DNA from 3 places in the Methylobacterium sp. Leaf113 genome. Region 2 is predicted to be linked to each of the others. Evidence: predicted binding sites of a transcription regulator. Region 2 holds the regulator's gene; each other region holds the start of a gene.
What was found. Region 2 encodes LexA, which represses DNA repair genes until DNA is damaged. Its sites were predicted from a motif close to TGTTCNNNNTGTGTTCNG; they were not measured.

Region 1 (6,166 bases), on a different contig from region 2:
CGTTCCTGCGCGCCGCCCCGGCCTCGCTCCATCCTGGACTGCTCATCGTCGAGAACGGCATCGACCAGTGGCAGATCGACCTGCCCGCCCTACTGGAACAGCACGGCTACCGCCGGATCGCCCAGACCCGCCTGAACCTCATCTTCGAGCGCACGCCCTGACGGGAGGGCCTTTCGCCCGGATGCGCCGCGCTACAGAATCGGGATGGCATCGGCCACGGTGATGCCGGCGGGGTCGATCCGGCAGCGATGGGCATGGACGGCGACACCCGCCGCACGGGCGGCCTGGAAGGCGCGGTCGAAGGCCGGATCGAGGTCGCGGGCGGTGTCGAAACGCTCGGCCCACATCTGCACCACGATGATGACCATGGCCCGGCCTCCGGCCTCCACCACGGCGGCCAGCTCGGCCATGTGTCGGGCGCTCCGGGCCGCGACGCAATCCGGAAACTCCGCCAGGCCCGGCACCCGCATGAGGTGGCAGTTCTTCACCTCCACGTGGCAGGGCGGAACAGGAGCGCCGGTGGGGCTCTCCCCGGTGGCCAGGAAGTCGACCCGGCTCGCGCGACCGTAGCGGACTTCCGGGCGCAGCGCCGTGTAGCCGGCGAGCGGCGGCAGGGTCCCGTCAGCGAACGCCTCCGCCACCAGGGCGTTCGGCCGCATCGTGTTGATGCCGACCCATTGCGGCCCGCCCGGCAGGTCCGCCTCCACCAGCTCCCACGAGAAGGCGAGCTTGCGTGTCGGGCTGCGGGCCTCGGAGAGCAGGACCCGCGCGCCCGGCGCCATGAGGCCCAGCATCGCTCCCGGATTGGCGCAATGGGCCGTGACGATGCGCCCGTCCGCCAGCGCCATGTCGGCCAGAAAACGCTTGTAGCGACGCACGAGGCGCGCCTCGATCAGGGGCGCGGCGAAGCGCATCGGCGGATCCGGGGTCACAAACAGGTTGATGTCCGCCCCCGTCGCCCCGGAATCGGGCAGCGATGAGGCGTCCGGGCTGGTCAGTGCTGGCCGGATGCGACAGACTCCATCGGAGAGTCCCGCTCCATGGGACATTCCCGGATCGTCGCCCGGGATCGTCTGTGTTCGTCCGCGAGGCCGCCATGTTCAACCTGTTCGACATTCTCCAGGCGCAGGCGGGCGCCCAGACTCAGGGCTCGGCGATTCCAGGGTTCGGGTTTCCGGGGGGCGGCCTGCAGAGCTTCGGGCCCCAATTCGGACTGTCTCAGGAACAGGGTCTGCGCGCCATGCAGGCCCTTCTGCCGGCCCTGACCATGGGGTTGCAGCGCAATGCGGCCCAGGACCCGATGGGCTTCGCCCAGATGTTCAACCTCGTCGGCCCTGCCGCGCCGCCGCCGCCGTCGCAGATGGACATGCTGGTCAAGCAGCTCTTCGGGTCGCCCCATCTCAGCCAAGCGGTGCTTCAGCAGGCGGCGACCGTGAGCGGAGTGGCGATGCCGGCCCTGAAGCAGATGCTACCCGTCATGGCCGGCATGGTGGTGGCGGGCATCGTCCACGTGATGATCAATCAGGCGCCGCAGCCCGCGCCGGCGCCCCGTGCGATGCCCGATCCGTTCGGATTTTCGCCCAATGCCTGGTCGGACATGATGCAGGCCTTTCTGACGGGCCATGGTCCGGGTCCGACGCCTGCGCCGCAGACGCGGCCGCGTCCAACCCCGCCCCGCCTCCCGCAGGCGGCGGTTTCGGGGGCCACTTCGGCCCAAACCTCCACGAAGGCCCCGGCCAACGCAGAGGGCAAAGCCAACGCAGAGAGCAAGGCTGGCGCAGATGCAGGCTTCGATCTGATGCAGCAGATGTTTCAGACCGGCCTGGAGGTGCAGCAGGAAAACGCGCGGGCGATGCAACGCCTGTTCGACACGTTCTGGCAGGCGCCGAAGAAAGCCGCCGATAATTCGTCGCCTCGTGATAACGCCGTTTCCGGAGATTCCTCCAGACCCACGCCAAAAGGGGGTACGGGCCGGCGCTGAGGGCCGGTCGGCGGGATCAGGACGACGAGCTCACGAGCTTGCTGCCGATATAGGTGTACATCGCAGCGGTCTGGTCGGCCATGTAATGGATCGCCGTCACGATCGCGAGGAAGACCAGGCCCATGATCAGGCCGTACTCGATCGCCGTCGAACCAGTCGTGTTCTTGAGGAATCGTCCGAAGAGGGCGGAATTGGCAGTCCGTGACCGCAGGCTGGATCGTTTGGATACCAGATCGGTCATGGTCGCATCGTGTCTTTCGTCTGGCCTAGCCGGCCGATCGGTAAAGGGTCTTTCTTGCGGAGGCCTTAAGCTGATGGGCGAGCCCGGAGGTAAATTCAGAAAAATCCTTTCGGAAGGATTTTGCCGGTGGCGAAATCTTCGGCTGGCACCGGGTCTTCGGCTGGCACCGGGTCGTCGGGGCGATGCCCGCGACGGCCCGGTCCGTCCTGGGGAGGCTCGGGTCGGCGCCCGTCAGGCCTTGCCGGATTCCTTCCGCAGCGCATCGATCCGCTGCGAGGCTTCGGCCTTGTCGAGGTCCGGATCGAACGAGTCCGGCGACTTCGCCTCCTCCGACAGGGTCTTGAGATAGGAGGCCTGCGCGCCGGTCATCGGCTCGCCGCCGGTGGTCCACTGGCTCGGATCCTTAATCTGATTGGAGGTGTCCTTCGGGTCGGTCTTCGGGTTGGTGTCCGACTCGGCATGCTGGGTCTTGGCCATGGTGTGTTTCCTTAGTTCACGAAATGTTCTTGTGAACGCGGCGATCGCATGCGTGTTCCGACGGTCTCGCGCTGCGGATCGCCGTGTCCCGTGGTCAAGTGTCCCAGGCAATTGCTCCAGGTCTCCGTACAGGGTTCCACACGCTGATGCGGTGCTGTCCGGCCGAGGCTGGTTCGGCCAACGGGGGATGCCGGCCGGAACCGCCTGACGGATCCAGCCGGTGTTGTTCCCGACCAGGAGGCTTGACGGGCCATCGGGGGCCTGGAACATGTCAACATCACTGACATAAATCGAGGTCGCCCCCGACGTGAGTGCCCCCGTGATGCGAGACGCCGATCCCGATGCGCCGCTGCCGACCCCAGGCTCCGGCGACGATCTGATCGAGCTCCTGTTCTTCGCCTACCGGGATTTCGTCGGTGATCCCGACCGCATCCTGGCGCAGTATGGCTTCGGGCGGGCGCACCATCGCGTGCTGCATTTCGTCGATCGCTATCCGGGTCTTACGATCGCCGAACTTCTGGATATCCTGCGCATCACCAAGCAGAGCCTCAATCGGGTGCTGAAGGATTTGATCGAGCAGGGCTACATCGCGCAGAAGACCGGCACGAACGATCGCCGCCAGCGCCTTCTGTTCTGCACCGCCGCCGGTGCCGACCTCGCGGGCGATCTCATCCGGCTGCAGAGCCGCCGGGTGGCACGGGCGCTGACGGATTCCGAGCATGGCGGCGAGCGGCCGCTCTCGGCCGAAAGCTTCCTGTTCGGCATGATCGAACCCGACGCGCGCGCGGCCGTCCGGCGCCTCATGGCGCGCCGGACCCGGAGCGCCGCCTGATGGCCGCGCCCAGCCCGCGCCTGGGCAGCGAACTGCCCGACCATGCGCCGCACATCCTGGTGGTCGACGACGACCGCCGCGTGCGCGAGCTGCTGTCCCGTTTCCTCTACGAACAGGGATTTCGGGTGACGTCCGCCGGCAACGTCCCGGAGGCCCGGATCAAGGCACAGTGCTTCGTCTTCGACGCCCTGGTGCTCGACGTGATGATGCCGGGTGAGAGCGGCTTCGACTATGCCCGCGAAGTGCGCCAGACCTCGCGCGTCCCCATCCTGATGCTGACCGCCCGCTCGAACCCCAACGACCGGGTGATGGGTCTCGAGATCGGTGCCGACGACTATCTGCCCAAGCCTTTCGAGCCGCGCGAACTGATCCTGCGCCTGTCCAACATCATCAAGCGGCGCAGCGACGATGGCGGCCGGGCCCGGGGGCACGACACCGTGACCTTCGGCCCGTTCTCCTATCGCATCGACCGGGGCGAGCTGCGCCGCGAGGACGAGACCATCCGCATCACCGAGCGGGAGCGGGAAATCCTGACCATCCTGGCGCAGGCCGGTGGGGCCAACGTGGAGCGTGAGGCGCTGGCCGGGAGCGGGGGCCTCGCCGCCGAACGCAGCATCGATGTGCAGATCAACCGTCTGCGCCGGAAGACCGAGGTCGATCCGACCAATCCCTTGTTCCTGCAGACGGTGCGGGGCGTCGGTTACCGCCTCGCAATCGACTGATCCGCATGGCCGCCTCCGGCCTCCTGCAGCGCACCGCGACCCGTCTCGCCGCCCTGCCCCGCCCGGCCCGCCTGTGGCGGCTGCTCAGCCGCGCCATCGGCGACGTGCTGCCCAAGGGGCTCTATGCCCGCTCCCTGATCATCATCATCGCGCCCGTGGTGCTGCTCCAATCGGTGATCGCCTACACCTTCATGGAGCGGCACTGGCAGCTCGTGACGCGGCGTCTCTCCGCCGCCGTCACGGCCGACGTCGCCGCGCTGATCGACATCTACGAGAGCTATCCGCAGGACAAGGATTCCGAGACCCTGACCCGGATCGCCAACGACCGGCTCAACCTCGACGTCGACATCCTGAAAGGGGCCAAGCTCCCGCCGGCGGGGCCGCGCCCGTTCTTCTCGATCCTCGACGAAGCCCTCTCCGACGAGATCCGGCGCCAGATCCGCCGGCCCTACTGGATCGATACGGTGGGCCGCTCCAGCCTCATCGAGATCCGGGTGGCGATCCCCGACGGGGTGATGCGCGTCACCGCCCGGCGCAGCATGGCCTATGCCTCGAATTCGCACATCTTCCTGCTGTGGATGAGCGGATCGTCGCTGGTGCTGCTCGGCGTCGCCATCCTGTTTCTGCGCAACCAGATCAAGCCGATCCTGCGTCTCGCCGCCGTGGCCGAGAGCTTCGGCAAGGGGCGTGAGATCGAGTTCCGGCCGCGCGGCGCCCGCGAGGTCCGTCAGGCGGGCCATGCCTTCATCGAGATGAAGCGACGCATCGAGCGGGCGATGGAGCAGCGCACGACCATGCTCAACGGGGTCAGCCACGACCTGCGCACCATCATCACGCGCTTCAAGCTTTCCCTCGCGCTGGTCGAGCAGACCCCGGAGGTCGAGGACCTGCAGCGCGACGTCGACGAGATGAGCCGGATGCTGGAGGCTTATCTCGCCTTCGCGCGCGGCGATTCGGGCGAGGCGGCGGTGCCGACCGACATGCGCGCCCTGCTGGAGGACCTGCGCACCGATGTGGAGCGCCTCGGCGCCCATGTGGACGCGGTGGAGATGGACGATCACCCGGACGTGACGTCCTTCCACGTGACGCTTCGGCCGGACGCGATGCGGCGCTGCCTGTTCAACCTCGCCGCCAACGCAGCCCGCTACGGCGACACCGTGCTGATCACGGGCCGGCGCGAGCACCGCGCCTTTCTGGTCTCCATCGACGATGACGGACCGGGCATTCCCGCCGATCAGCGGGAGGAGGTGTTCAAGCCCTTCGTGCGCCTCGACGACGCGCGGCAGGATGCCGGCGGGTCCGGGCTCGGCCTCTCCATCGCCCGCGACATCGCCCGCGCCCACGGCGGAGACGTCGCCCTGCACGACAGTCCGCTCGGCGGTCTGCGGGCGACCGTGCGAATTCCCGCCTGACCGGGCTTCTTCGTTCGTGCCGTAGCGTCTCGGTCCCGCAGGAGCTTGGCCAGACGATCTTGGCGCGCACCGCCCCGCGATGCTATGGGGAAGGCAGTGAACGCCACACGGTCCGGTGAACCGGGTCCGACAGAGGTTGAGAGACCCGCATGAACAACCCGCTGACCCCCCTCCTGATTCTCCTGCTCCTGCCGATCACCGCCATCGGCGCCGTGCTGTATACGGATGCGGGCATCGAGCCGGCCCTGTTCTACGCCACTGTGAAGACCTTCGTGGTGCTGTTCATCGTCGCCGGCGGCCTCTGCTTCGCCGCAAGCCGCCTCGCGGCCCGCACCGAGGGCTGAAGCTTTTGGGTTCGCGGCAGCGAACCTCTTCGCGACACTGACGAAAACGCCCGGGCCGAGAGGTCCGGGCGTTTTCGTTCAAGGGCCATCCCGGCGTCGCTGGCTTCGCCCTACTCCGCCGCGATGCGGGGCTGGAACGGCTTCGGGTCGTTGGCCG
Region 2 (6,166 bases):
ATGACCGGCGCGTCTGCGCCGGCGAATGCGTCCCACGACTTCGAGCGAAGGCCCTCGGTAGGGTACTCGGACTCGCCCAGAACTTGGATCGCCATCGGGTTGACGTCGGGCTTGGGCTGGCTGCCGGCCGAGAACGCCCGGAAGCGTCCGTGGCCGTCCTTGGCCAGCATCGCCTCGGCGAGGATCGAGCGGGCCGAGTTGCCGGTGCAGAGGAACAGGACGTTGTAGACGCGGTCAGGCATGGCTGGTGTTTCCCGTGGGTAGGCAACAGGCGGACAGGGCCGCGACGGCGGGGGCGCAGACCTCGGGTCGGCCCTGGCAGCAATCGCGCATCAGGAACTGGATCAGGTCCGACAGGTCCGGGTAGGCGGCGCTGTAGATGATCGACCGGCCCTCTCGCCGGGAGGTGATCAGCCCGGAATGCGAGAGCTCCTTGAGGTGGAACGACAGGTTGGTCCCTGACACGCCGACCGCCTCGGCCAGCATGCCGGCCGCCATCCCTTCGGGGCCGGCGGTCACGAGTTGGCGCACGATGCGCAGGCGGTGCTCCTGGCCAAGGGCTGCAAAGGCAGCCACGGCTTGCCGTTCGTCCATCATGATGTCAATATCTCAATCATCATTGAAACGTAGAGGAACGAAGCGTCTTGGACAAGCCCCAACAGCCTTTCGCCGATGGATTGCCCAACCTCAGCGAGGGGCACTTCGTGGTGCCGACGGCGACCGACCTGCAGGTGCAGGCACCGTTCACCCACTCCCCACGCTTCCTGATCCTGTACGGCTCGCTCCGGGAGCGTTCCTTCAGCCGCTTCCTCGCGTACGAGGCGGCACGCCTTCTAGAGGCGATGGGCGGCGAGGTGCGGATCTACGACGCGCACGGGCTGCCGTTGCCAGACGACGCCACGGCCGATCACCCGAAGGTCCAGGAACTCCGGAACCTCTCGATCTGGTCGGAGGGGCACGTCTGGGTCAGCCCCGAACGCCACGGCGCTATGACCGGGGTGATCAAGAGCCAGATCGACTGGCTCCCCCTGTCGGAAGGGTCGGTGCGCCCGACGCAGGGGCGGACCCTGGCCGTGATGCAGGTCTCCGGCGGCTCCCAGTCATTCAACGCGGTCAACGGCCTGCGCGTGCTTGGGCGCTGGATGCGGATGATCACCATCCCGAACCAATCCTCGGTGCCGATGGCCTACAAGGAGTTCGACGACGCCGGCCGGATGAAGCCGGGGCCGCTCTACGACCGGGTCGTCGACGTCTGCGAGGAGCTGGTGAGGTTCACGCTCCTGACCCGGGAGCGAGCCGACCATCTCGTCGACCGGTACTCCGAGCGCAAGGAGCGCGAGCCTGAGCGCCTGAAGGCCGTGGCGGTCGACATAGGGTTCGTCAAATGACCTTCGTGACCCGACCGGAGTGGGCACCGACCCATCGTCAGCATGGCGGGGCGATGGCAGGGGACGCCGCCATCCTCGCCATGATCCGGCCCAGCGTGACCGGCCGCCAATCCCAGCAATCGACGCCGACGTCGAGGCTCGTCCGGGTGGCCGGAATGCCGCCGTGGGAGTGCCCGTAGACGTGCAGGTCGCCGTGCCATGCATGGGGCCACGTCACGTGCGCATAGTGGCTTGCCCAAAGGGCGACGCGCTTCGGCATGCCCGGATCCTGGACGAAGATCCTCTGGACGTCGACGACGGGGCCGGCCCATTCGAGGCGGTCACCGAGGCCGTGGTCGTGGTTGCCCCTGCAGAGGTACTTTCTTCCCTTGAGGCGAGCGAAGATGCCGGCGGCATGGTCGAGACTGCACTTGTAGGCGAAATCGCCGAGGTGCCAGACGATGTCATCCGGGCGCACCACGGCGTTCCAGGCCGCGACGATTGCCTCGTCATGCTCCTCGATGGAGGAAAACGGGCGCCGGTTTGCGAACCTCGGGGAGAGAATACCCTTGTGTCCGACGTGGCCGTCCGCAGTGAAGAACGTTCTCGGCATGATCGCCTCCGGCGGTACGGAGGCACGGCACGCGACACGGCACTCCGTGATTAACGGTAAAGGTGCGGCGTCTCGGTTTTCATCGTCGGTTCTCCTCGATGAGCGATGGATCGCAGCTCGGTCGGCATCGGGCAAGCACGCGAATTTCGGCGTCCACAGGCGCGACGGCATCCGTGGGCGCAACGTTTTCGAGGTGTCAGCATGGGGGCCCTGGCCCGCTGGAATTCCGATGCGCGCGCTGGGGCTGAAGAGCATTCTCCGGCCAGGGAATGCGACTCCGACCCTGTAGCGATAGCGGGTAGCGCTACCTGCTATCGCTACCGGGTCGGAAGGAATCTGTTAACCATCGCCAGCGGGTAGGCATCTAACCCCATTGGCGCGACGGGAGGGCCTAGCTCGGGCACACCCTGCGCGACGGATGTCGTGGAGGCGGTAGGGCTCGTCCCCACCCGGTAGGGATTGCCGTAGCTGTTCCTGGATGTGGGATGGCACTCGGGAGACCCCGGGGGGCCTGCCCGCCGCTCCGATGCGGAGGGTTGGGCGACCGCCATGTCGCTTGCCCCTCGCAAGACGGTCGCATTGGCCTGTTCGCATGGGACGTGCCTGCCCGCCGGGCTTGCCATCGAGCTGGGTCCAGGCTTTTGGTCGCCCGCAGGCCTCATGGTTTGCCGGCCAACTCGCAACCATGTTGTGTCGATCTCCGGGCTCCACATGGTGCTGGCCGCCGGCGTGGTGTTCTGGCTGGTGCGGGCCGGGCTGGCGATCGTGCCGTTCACCGCCCTGCACTGGCCCATCAAGAAGATCGCCGCCGGCATCGCCATGGTGGGGGTCACCGCCTATTGCGTGTTCTCCGGGTGGGACATCGCGGCCGAACGCTCGCTGATCATGACCCTGGTGATGCTCGGCGCGATTCTGGTCGATCGGCCGGCCCTCAGCATGCGCAACCTCGCGCTCGCCGCGCTGATCGCCCTGGCGCGGGAACCGGACGGGCTCCTCGGCCCCAGCTTCCAGATGTCCTTCGGCGCCGTTGCCGGGCTCATCGCCTGCGCACCGCTGATCGCCGGACAGGGCGGCCGGCGCGAGGGCGCCGGTCCCGTCACCCGCGCCGTCGCGTTCCTGATCGCCGCGATCGTCGGAACGCTGGCCACGACCCTCGTGGCGCAGATCGCCACCGCGCCCTTCGCGACCTATCATTTCCAGACGGTGCAGCCCTTCGGCCTCGTCGGCAATGCGCTCACCCTCCCGCTGGTCTCCCTGGCGGTGATGCCCGCGGCGGTGCTCGGCATCCTCGCCTATCCGTTCGCCCTGGATCAGCCGGTGTGGTGGGCGATGGGTCTGGCGGTGCGCGGAATGCTGTCGATCTCGACCTGGATCGCGGGCTTCGGACACGCCGTCGTGGTGGTGCCGGCCTTCGGGGCGGGGGCGTTGGGGCTGCTGGCGGCCGGCCTCCTCCTGCTCACCCTTCCGGCTTCGTCCCTGCGTTGGCTCGGGTTGATCCCGGCAGCGATCGGCATCGCCTTCGCGGCGTCGCCCGATCCCTTCGACATCTACGTCGATCGGGAAGGCACCGGGGCGGCGATCCGGGATCGCAGCGGACACCTCGCCACTCTGGGGCGTCCGCCGGCCTTCGTGCTCGAACAATGGCTGAAAGCGGATGGCGATGCCCGGAAGGCCGGCGCCGTCCCGGCCTTTCCGGACGCCCGGTGCGATGGCCTCGGCTGTACCCTGACCCTGCCGGATGGGCGCAGGGTCGCCCTCGTCACCGACAAGCGCGCCTTCCCGGAGGATTGCGCCCGGGCCGATATCCTGATCAGCCGCCAATCGGCCCCGCCGGGCTGCGCCGCGGCGTTCGTCCTCGACCGGACCTTCCTGGCGGCACACGGCGCGGCGGCCTTGCGCCTCACGCGCGAGGGCGCCCGCGTCGTTACGACCCGGCGCCCGGGAGAAGCCGTTCCCTGGCGACCCGTGGCACCTGCCAACACGGACGCACCGGCGCGTGCCGCACCGGACATCGTGCCGGCAGCGCCGATCGGGCGAGCAAAGGACGCACCAGGTTCGCCCGGCGAAGGGCCGGGCGAAGGAATTGGCGAAGGGACCGGCGAAGAGCCTCAGTAACGACGCACGAGACTGACGAGGCGCCCCTGGATCTGCACCCGATCAGGGCCGAGCACGCGGGTCTCGTAAGCCGGATTGGCGGCCTCGAGAGCGATGGACGATCCCCGTCGGCGCAGGCGCTTGAGGGTCGCTTCCTCGTCATCGATCAGGGCCACGATGATGTCCCCGGTATTCGCCGTGTCCTGCTTGCGGATCACCACGAGATCGCCGTCGAGAATGCCGGCCTCGATCATCGAATCGCCGCGCACCTCCAGGGCATAGTGCTCGCCACCCGCGAGAAAGTCCGGCGACATCGTCACCGAATGGCTCTGCTCCTGGATGGCCGAGATCGGCGTACCGGCCGCGATCCGCCCCATCACCGGGATCGTTACGGCCCGGCCGCTCTCGTCGGTCGCCTGGGTGGTCGGCAGGCGTGAGATGGAGGCGCCGGCCGGCACGCCCTTGCCCTTGCCGCCCTCGACCACGCTCGGGGTGAAGCGACGGACTTCCGCCGCAGGCGCGGTCCGCGCCGAGGCGGATTGACCGCCGAGGCTCTCGGGCATCCGGATCACCTCGATGGCGCGGGCCCGGTTCGGCAGACGCCGCAGAAAGCCCCGCTCCTCCAAGGCCGTGATCAGGCGGTGGATGCCCGATTTCGACTTCAGATCGAGGGCGTCCTTCATTTCGTCGAAGGACGGGGGAACGCCGCTCTCGCGCATCCGAAGCTGGATGAACTGGAGCAAATCCAGTTGCTTACGCGTCAACATGCGGAACACTCTTCGTTGGAGACATTGGCTGCGGCGGACGACCACAGAAACAAACCACGAACACGTTAAACGTTCCGCAAGTGTTCTGCAAGAGTTCCTTAAAAAAGGCGACATTCGTGCGCGGTGGCGCGCGTCCGATCCCAATTCAGGGCCGGTCGGGTTGGTCCGGTCACCGGTCACCAGAGCACCCGGACGCAACTCTGGCAATATCCGGATCGGGCGGAAAGGCCGCCAGAGCGCAGACCTTGCCCCGCGATCGAGGGCGCTCAGGTTTCGTGCGCGTCGGGCAGGCATGAATCGGGAAGGCATGAACCGGGAAGGCATGAACCGGGAAGGCGCGAACCGGGAAGGCGCGAACCGGGAAGGCGCGAACCGGGAAGGCGCGAACCGGGAAGGCGCGAACCGGGAAGGCGCGAACCGGGAAGGCGCGCGTTTCTCGACTCTGTCGCACCCGGATCGGCCGTTCTCCGCATTCCGCAAAGGCACGGCGCGATGCGATGGACGGTTCGCGTTACGAAGCATCATACACTGCAAGCCTTGCCTCTCATCTCTCCTTAACCAAGAGAAAACCCCGTCGTTGTGTCCTTTACTGCCTATAGATAGAGATTACCCTTATAGAAAAACGCCAGAACAACGACAAGGCCAAGCAAAAATGTCGAAAATCATTGCGTATTGGGACAGTGAAAGTTCCCGCAATGCCGCTGGCGGCCAAGCAGACCTCATCCTGGCGACGGCGCAAGGCGCGGCGGATGGCTGGGCGAAACACATCCAGGGCGACGCCGTAATCGAGATCGCCATCGCGATGGGCAATTTCGCCGGCGGAAATGTCCTGGCCAATGCCGGTCCCAGCTATGCCTGGGACGGCCAGGGATGGACCTTCGCCCCGATCCTCGAAGCGCGCGAGGGTTGGGATGGCAATGGAGGCGAGGCGGACGGCAAGGTCACCCTGGGCCAGGACAAGCTCGGCGATCTCTTCTTCGATCCGCAGGGACAAGCCGGTGTCCCGTCCAACAAGATCGACGCGTTCGGGCTGTTCCAGCATGAGATCGCCCATGCCATCGGGTTCATCGATTTCCAGCCGGCCTGGTATGAAAACGGATCGATGGTGTATTACGACGAGAATACAACCACGGTCCTGGGTGGCCCTGCCAAGCTCGACGATGCGCGGGCGCATGTCTCGGGCGTCGAAGATCTGATGGACCCCTATTCGCCCTGGGGATGGCGCCCGCAGATCTCGGATCTCGATCTCGCTCTCCTTCAGGACAAGGGCCTTCCGATCGCAACGGATCGCAAGGACCAGATCTGGCTCGGCAGCAAATCCGACA
Region 3 (6,166 bases), on a different contig from region 2:
CTCGGTGAGCTGCTCGATCGACAGGCCGGGTTCGTCGATGAGGGCGACGCAGGCGTCGATCAGCTCGCCGAGATTGTGCGGCGGGATGTTGGTGGCCATGCCCACCGCGATGCCGCCGGCGCCGTTGACCAGCAGGTTGGGGAAGCGGGCCGGCAGGACGGTCGGCTCCTCGCGCGACTCGTCGTAGTTCGGCTGGAAGTCGACGGTGTTCTTGTCGATATCCGCCAGCAGCGCGTTGGCGGGCTTGGCGAGACGCGACTCGGTGTAGCGCATGGCCGCCGCCGGATCGCCGTCGACGGAGCCGAAATTGCCCTGCCCGTCGATGAGCATCAGGCGCATCGAGAAGTCCTGGGCCATGCGGACCAAGGCGTCGTAGATCGATTGGTCGCCGTGCGGGTGGTAGAGACCGATCACGTCGCCGACGATGCGGGCCGACTTGACGTATTTGCGCTCGGGCAGGTGCCCGCTCTCGTAGGCCGCGTAGAGGATGCGCCGGTGCACCGGCTTGAGGCCGTCGCGCGCATCCGGCAGCGCCCGGCTCACGATCACGCTCATGGCGTAATCGAGGTAGGAGCGCTTCATCTCGTCGGTGATGGAGACGGGCTTGATATCGGAGGCGGGCGGCGGCGTGCCGGCGCCCGGAAGTTCGTTGTCTGCCAAGGTCTTCGGTCTCTGCTGATACGAAGGCCCGGAGCGTCGGCGGCGCCGGTCAGGCGCGCCCGCTCACGGGATGTGTGTGCGCATCACCGGCGATCGGGCCGGGCCACGCATGGTCCTGCCCAAAGCCATAGCGCATTTCGATGGCGCAGGCCACCAAATCAGCCTTAACCCTCTGGCAACCAACGGTTTGCGCAGGCGTCGCCCAGGACGCTTTCGTGCGGGGGTGGCGAGCGACGGCCGTCCACCGAACGCGAACGGGCGCGACACCCCCGGTGCCGCGCCCGTCAGCCGCCGCGAGGGCTCGGCTGATCCGTGAGGGACGATCTTCGGTACGGCGCGTGGCCTTGAAGACCTTGGCCCGGGAGTCTTCCGTTCTCGTGTGTCTGGTCGGGATCACCGGTTTCCCCTGATCCCTGACAAACTCTAGAACGGGATATCGTCGTCGAGGTCGAAGTTCGGCTTGGAGCCGCCGCTGCCCCCACCCGATGCGGGCCGGCGATCGCCGCCGCCACCGGACGAGCGGCCGCCGCCGGCACCGCCACCACCGCCGTAATCCCCGCCCCGGTCGCCGCCGCGTCCGCCACCGCCGCCGAAATCGCCGCCGCGGCTGATCTGGCCGCCGCCCTCTTCGTCCATGCCCATCTCGCCGCCGCCGCTGCGCCCGTCGAGGAGCGTCAGCTCACCGCGGAAACGCTGCAGCACCACCTCGGTGGTGTACTTCTCCGCGCCGGATTGGTCGGCCCATTTGCGGGTCTGGAGCTGGCCCTCGATATAGACCTTCGAGCCCTTGCGCAGGTACTGCTCCGCCACGCGGGCGAGGTTCTCGTTGTAGATCACCACCGAGTGCCATTCGGTCTTCTCCTTGCGCTCACCCGACATCTTGTCCTTCCAGGACTCGGATGTGGCGATGCGCAGGTTCACCACCGGATCGCCGGAGGCGAGGCGCCGCGTCTCGGGATCGCGCCCGAGATTGCCCACCAGGATCACCTTATTCACGCTGCCGGCCATGCCGCTCTCTCCTACCGATCGATCTCACGATGCGCCGCAGCTCCGGGACCCGTCCTCCCGGCGGCCGCGATGTCGCCTTTCATGAGCTTCCGAACGGCTCCGGGCAATCGCGGCCAGCGAACTGTCCCCGTGACTCTCACGGGATTCGCGCAGGTTCACGTTCTATATTTGTTCTCATCGCTTGGCAAGGCGCATCGCGGGGATGCGCCTTGCCCTCGGCCTCACCCGAGGCGCACGAGGAGCTTGCCGAAGTTGCGCCCCTTCAGCAGGCCCGCGAAGGCATCGGGGGCGTTCTCCAGGCCGTCGACGATGTCCTCACGGTGGACGATCAGCCCGTCGCGGAGCCAGCCGCCGACCTCGGCGAGGAAGTCCCGCTCCTGGGCGGCGAAATCCCAGACGATGAAGCCCTGGACGTGCAGGCGCTTCGACAGGATCGCCCGCATCAGCAGCGGGATCCGGTCCGGCCCGGGCGGCAGTTCGGTGGCGCTGTAGCCGGAGACGAGACCGCAGACCGGGATACGCGCGAAGGTGTTGAGGAGCGGCAGGACCGCATCGAACACCGCCCCGCCGACATTCTCGAAATAGACGTCGATGCCGTCCGGGCAGGCGGCCGCCAGGGCGTCGGGGAAATCCTCGGCCCGGTGATCGAGGGCGACGTCGAAACCGAGGGTCTCGCGCAGATAGGCGCATTTCTCGGGGCCGCCCGCGATGCCCACCGCCCGCGCGCCCTTGCGCTTGGCGATCTGCCCGACGAGGGAGCCGACCGGTCCAGCGGCGGCGGCCACCACCACGGTCTCGCCGGCCTTGGGCTGTCCGATGTTGAGGAGGCCCGTATAGGCGGTCATGCCGGGCATCCCGAGGACCCCGAGGGCGGTGGTCACGGGGGCCGCTTCGGGATCGAGCTTGCGCAGGCCCTCACCCGCCGCGGTATAGGAATCCTGCCAGCCGCCGAACCCCACCACCCATTCGCCGACGCGGTAATCGGGATGGTTCGAGGCCGCGACCTCAGCCACGGTGGCCCCCACCATGGTGTCGCCGATCGCGACGGGCTCGGCATAGGATTTCGCCGCGCTCATGCGGCCGCGCATGTAGGGATCGAGGGAGAGATAGCGGTTGGCGAGCAGCACCTCGCCGGCCTGCGGGGTCGGCATCCGCGCCTCTTCCAGGCGGAAGTGCGACGCGTTCGGTTCGCCGTGCGGGCGGGCGGCGAGGACGATGCGGCGATTGAGGGTGGTCGCAGGAACGGCGGTCATGGCGTCTCCGGGGATTTTCACGCCTGCGCGATGGCGGGCGAATCGACGAACGGGTGAGTGGGCCAGAAGGTGGGCACGGCCGGCCCCGCATGCGGTCAACAACGCGGATGGCAGACATGGCGGAAGAGCCGGCAACGCGGAAAAACGGGCAACGCGGAAAATGGGCAACGCGAAAGAACAGAAAACGTCGATGAATGCGCAACGCGGTTCCATGAACGAGAACGGGGGCCGGATTGCGAAAATGGATGCAGCGGGGCGAAGACAACGCGTCGAATCGACTGCACGAACCGGGCGCCGGGTTCCGCGCGGGGCGGTTGTGCGTTGTCCGATCGGAACGCTCAGGCGGGAGGACGCGGATGCGGCTGGGGTTGATGATCGGTGCGACGCTGCTGGGGATCGGCGCGGCGGAGGCCGCAGAGGATGCGCTGGCCCGGTATCGCGGGGTCTCGCGGGTTCTGGTGCTCTCGGCGCCCGACGCCGCCGATCCGAACCTCGCCGCGCAGCGCGCCATTCTGGCGAAGGCCGCGCCGGGTGTGAGGGAGCGGGACCTGGTAACCCTGGAGGCCATCGGCGACACCCCGGAGGCCCATCGGCTGCGCGGCGCACTCGGTTTGCCGGGCGGCACGTTCCGGGTCGTCCTGGTCGGTAAGGACGGCGGGGCGAAACGGACCGACTCATCTCCGCTGGCGGCCGGTGCGCTGTTCGACACCATCGACGCGATGCCCATGCGCCGCGACGAGCGGCGTCGCTGAGGTCAAGCGCCGCGACGAGCGGCGTCGTTAAGATGGAGCGCCGCGACGAGCGGCGTCGCTGATCGGCCGGAAATCCGTCGCCCAACGAAAAAGGGCCGCACGCGGCGGCCCTTTCCGTGTCGCCGGAACGGCTCAGTAGCAGCGCTCGACCAGCACCCGGCGATAGCCGTAAGGCGTCCAGCGCACGCGCGGGACAGTGTAGCAGCCGCCGCCGTAGCCGTAATCGTAGGCCCCGTAGCCGACGGGGGCGTAGCCGTAGCCGTAGCCCGGGCCGTAGCCACCGTAGAGACCGCCGGCGGCGAGGCCGAGGCCGACGCCGAGACCCAGGCCGCCGAGACCGTAGCCGAAACCGCGTCCATAGCCACGGCCATAATAGCCGCCGCGATAACCCCCGAAGCCGCCGCGGTAGCCGCCGAATCCGGCATGGCGATAGCCCCCGAAGCCGCCGCGATAGCCGCCGAAGCCACCCCGGAAGCCGCCGCCGCCAAAGCCGCCCCGGAACCCACCGCCGCCGAATCCGCCGCCGTGGAAACCACCACCATGGAAGCCGCGGGCCTCGACCGTGGCCGGGATCATCGCGAGGGCGCCGATCATGGCCGCAGAGGCCAGAACCACTCGTTTCATCGCAGGATACTCCGAGAGAATCGAAAACAGTCCCCTTATGACTGAGAACGCCGTGGCACCGGAAACGGTTCAGGTGCGTTGCATCTCTCCCGCTTTCGTGAAACCCACCCCGCCCGTCGCCCGCGTGCGGGCGCACTTGACCCATTGCCCGCGTGCGGGCGCTCTTGAAATCAGCGTCGGTTTCGGGCGAGGAAGCGGGCCACCGCCGCGATCCCTCGGCGCGCGGTCGTCGGACATGCGGGATGATGATGGTTCAGGGTGTCGCGCGGGCTCGCCTTGGGACGAGCCGTTCTCCGGGTCAGGTCCGGACCCTGATCCGCGCCGCCTGCCTCGGCCTCGCGCTGACCGGCACGGCATTCGCCGCTCCGGCCTCCCCTCCCAAAGCGGCGTCGGTCCCTGCACCGGTCCCTGCCCCGGTGTCCTCCGCGGTGTCGGCACCTTGCCGCGCCGTCCTGGCGGGGGGCGAGACCTATACGGTGTGCACGGTCGACCTGCGGCGTGAGCGGGTGCGCCTGTTCTGGCTCGGGGCGGACGGCCTGCCCTATTCCTCGCTCTCGACTCTGGCGGAGAAGCAGGGCGCGTCCCTCCGCTTCGCCATGAATGCCGGCATGTACGACAAGGGTCAGGCCCCGGTCGGGCTCTACATCGAGGACGGGCGCGAGCTGAAGGGCGTCTCCACCGCCAACGGGCCGGGCAATTTCCATCTCAAACCGAATGGCATCTTCTGGGTGAAGGGCGACCGGGCCGGGGTGATGGAGACGGGCCGCTACCTGCGCAGCCCGCCCAAGCCCGATTTCGCCACGCAATCCGGCCCGATGCTGGTGGTGGACGGGCACATCCATCCCAAGATCTCCGCCGACGGCCCGAGCCAGAAGATCCGCAACGGCGTCGGGGTGCGCGACGACGGGCGCACCGCCGTGTTCGCGATCTCGGAGCGTCCGGTGAGCTTCGGCGCCTTCGCGCGCCTGTTCAAGGACGGCCTGGGCTGCCGCAACGCGCTGTTTCTCGACGGCAGCGTGTCGAGCCTCTATGCCCCGTCGATGAAGCGCCAGGACATCAGCCGCCCCCTCGGCCCGATGGTCGGGGCGGTGGCGCGCTGACCTCCGGCCTCAGGCATCGTCCTCGCGGCTGAAGACCTCGCCCTCCTCCGCCAGCCGCGCATCGGCCTCATCGCTGCGAAGGATCTGGTCGTCACGAAGAATCTGGAGGGCGCGGTACTGCTGGAGCAGGCCGCGCAGGCGGATGTTGGCCTCGGTGCAGTCGGCCGGCTCCGGGCTGTCCGCCGCACAGCCCGCGATGGTCTCGTCGGTCTGCCGCTCGATGACCGCCCGATCGGCCGCGCTCGCGGCGTCGAGGTCGCCGAAGCCCAGCTCCAGCGCGATCAGTTCGGCGATCTCATGCCGCTTGTCCTCGATCTCGGACATGTCCCCTCCCGGGTTGCTCTCCGTCCTAGAGAACGGTCAGGGCGGTCAGGTCGATCCAGGCCTCCTGCTCGTCGCCATCGACGTCGCCGTCCACGAACCAGCGGCACAGGGCCCGGTCGCCGTCCAGGGCCACCACCGTCATGGTGGCCTCGTTGTCGTCGGATGCGACGTAGTCGCCGACCTTGATCGCCACGGCTCGGGTCTCCACGGAACGCCTCCTCGCCTCTGTGATGGATGGGTGTCAGGCCCGCCTGGCCCGTTTGCCGAAGGCGACCGAGAGGCGCGCGCGCACGCCCTCGGGGATCTCGGTGCGTGATTCGATCCGCACGCAGGGCATCTCGGCCCCGATGGTGCTGCGCGGGTCGAAGTCGAAGCGCATGTGGCGCAGGCCGAGTTCGAGGCCGGTGACGCCGTCCGACTGGGTCAGGTCCTCGCCGAAGACCTC

Region 1: the regulator LexA is predicted to act here: its motif matches at 2,713-2,730, upstream of ASF60_RS07670 (DUF3072 domain-containing protein).
Region 3: the regulator LexA is predicted to act here: its motif matches at 1,827-1,844, upstream of ssb (single-stranded DNA-binding protein).

What each region holds. Positions count from the first base shown of each region.
Region 1 is NZ_LMNJ01000008.1:94,492-100,657, reverse strand. It holds gene ASF60_RS07690 (FkbM family methyltransferase) at 1-161, shown strand, start outside; gene sfsA (DNA/RNA nuclease SfsA) at 192-914, opposite strand; gene ASF60_RS07680 (DUF937 domain-containing protein) at 1,097-1,981, shown strand; gene ASF60_RS07675 (Flp family type IVb pilin) at 1,998-2,222, opposite strand; gene ASF60_RS07670 (DUF3072 domain-containing protein) at 2,454-2,699, opposite strand; gene ASF60_RS07665 (MarR family winged helix-turn-helix transcriptional regulator) at 3,022-3,531, shown strand; gene ASF60_RS07660 (response regulator) at 3,531-4,253, shown strand; gene ASF60_RS07655 (ATP-binding protein) at 4,259-5,665, shown strand; gene ASF60_RS07650 (hypothetical protein) at 5,815-6,009, shown strand; gene ASF60_RS07645 (efflux RND transporter permease subunit) at 6,120-6,166, opposite strand, start outside.
Region 2 is NZ_LMNJ01000023.1:62,471-68,636, reverse strand. It holds gene ASF60_RS14305 (arsenate reductase ArsC) at 1-242, opposite strand, end outside; gene ASF60_RS14300 (ArsR/SmtB family transcription factor) at 235-594, opposite strand; gene arsH (arsenical resistance protein ArsH) at 645-1,388, shown strand; gene ASF60_RS14290 (metallophosphoesterase) at 1,426-1,980, opposite strand; partial or broken gene ASF60_RS14285 (ComEC/Rec2 family competence protein) at 2,665-4,095, shown strand; gene lexA (transcriptional repressor LexA) at 4,089-4,841, opposite strand; gene ASF60_RS14275 (calcium-binding protein) at 5,149-6,166, shown strand, end outside.
Region 3 is NZ_LMNJ01000012.1:289,363-295,528, forward strand. It holds gene gyrA (DNA gyrase subunit A) at 1-582, opposite strand, end outside; gene ssb (single-stranded DNA-binding protein) at 1,084-1,668, opposite strand; gene ASF60_RS10500 (NADP-dependent oxidoreductase) at 1,890-2,921, opposite strand; gene ASF60_RS10505 (DUF4174 domain-containing protein) at 3,278-3,673, shown strand; gene ASF60_RS10510 (hypothetical protein) at 3,806-4,297, opposite strand; gene ASF60_RS10515 (phosphodiester glycosidase family protein) at 4,540-5,397, shown strand; gene ASF60_RS10520 (hypothetical protein) at 5,407-5,721, opposite strand; gene ASF60_RS10525 (hypothetical protein) at 5,747-5,929, opposite strand; gene ASF60_RS10530 (hypothetical protein) at 5,963-6,166, opposite strand, start outside.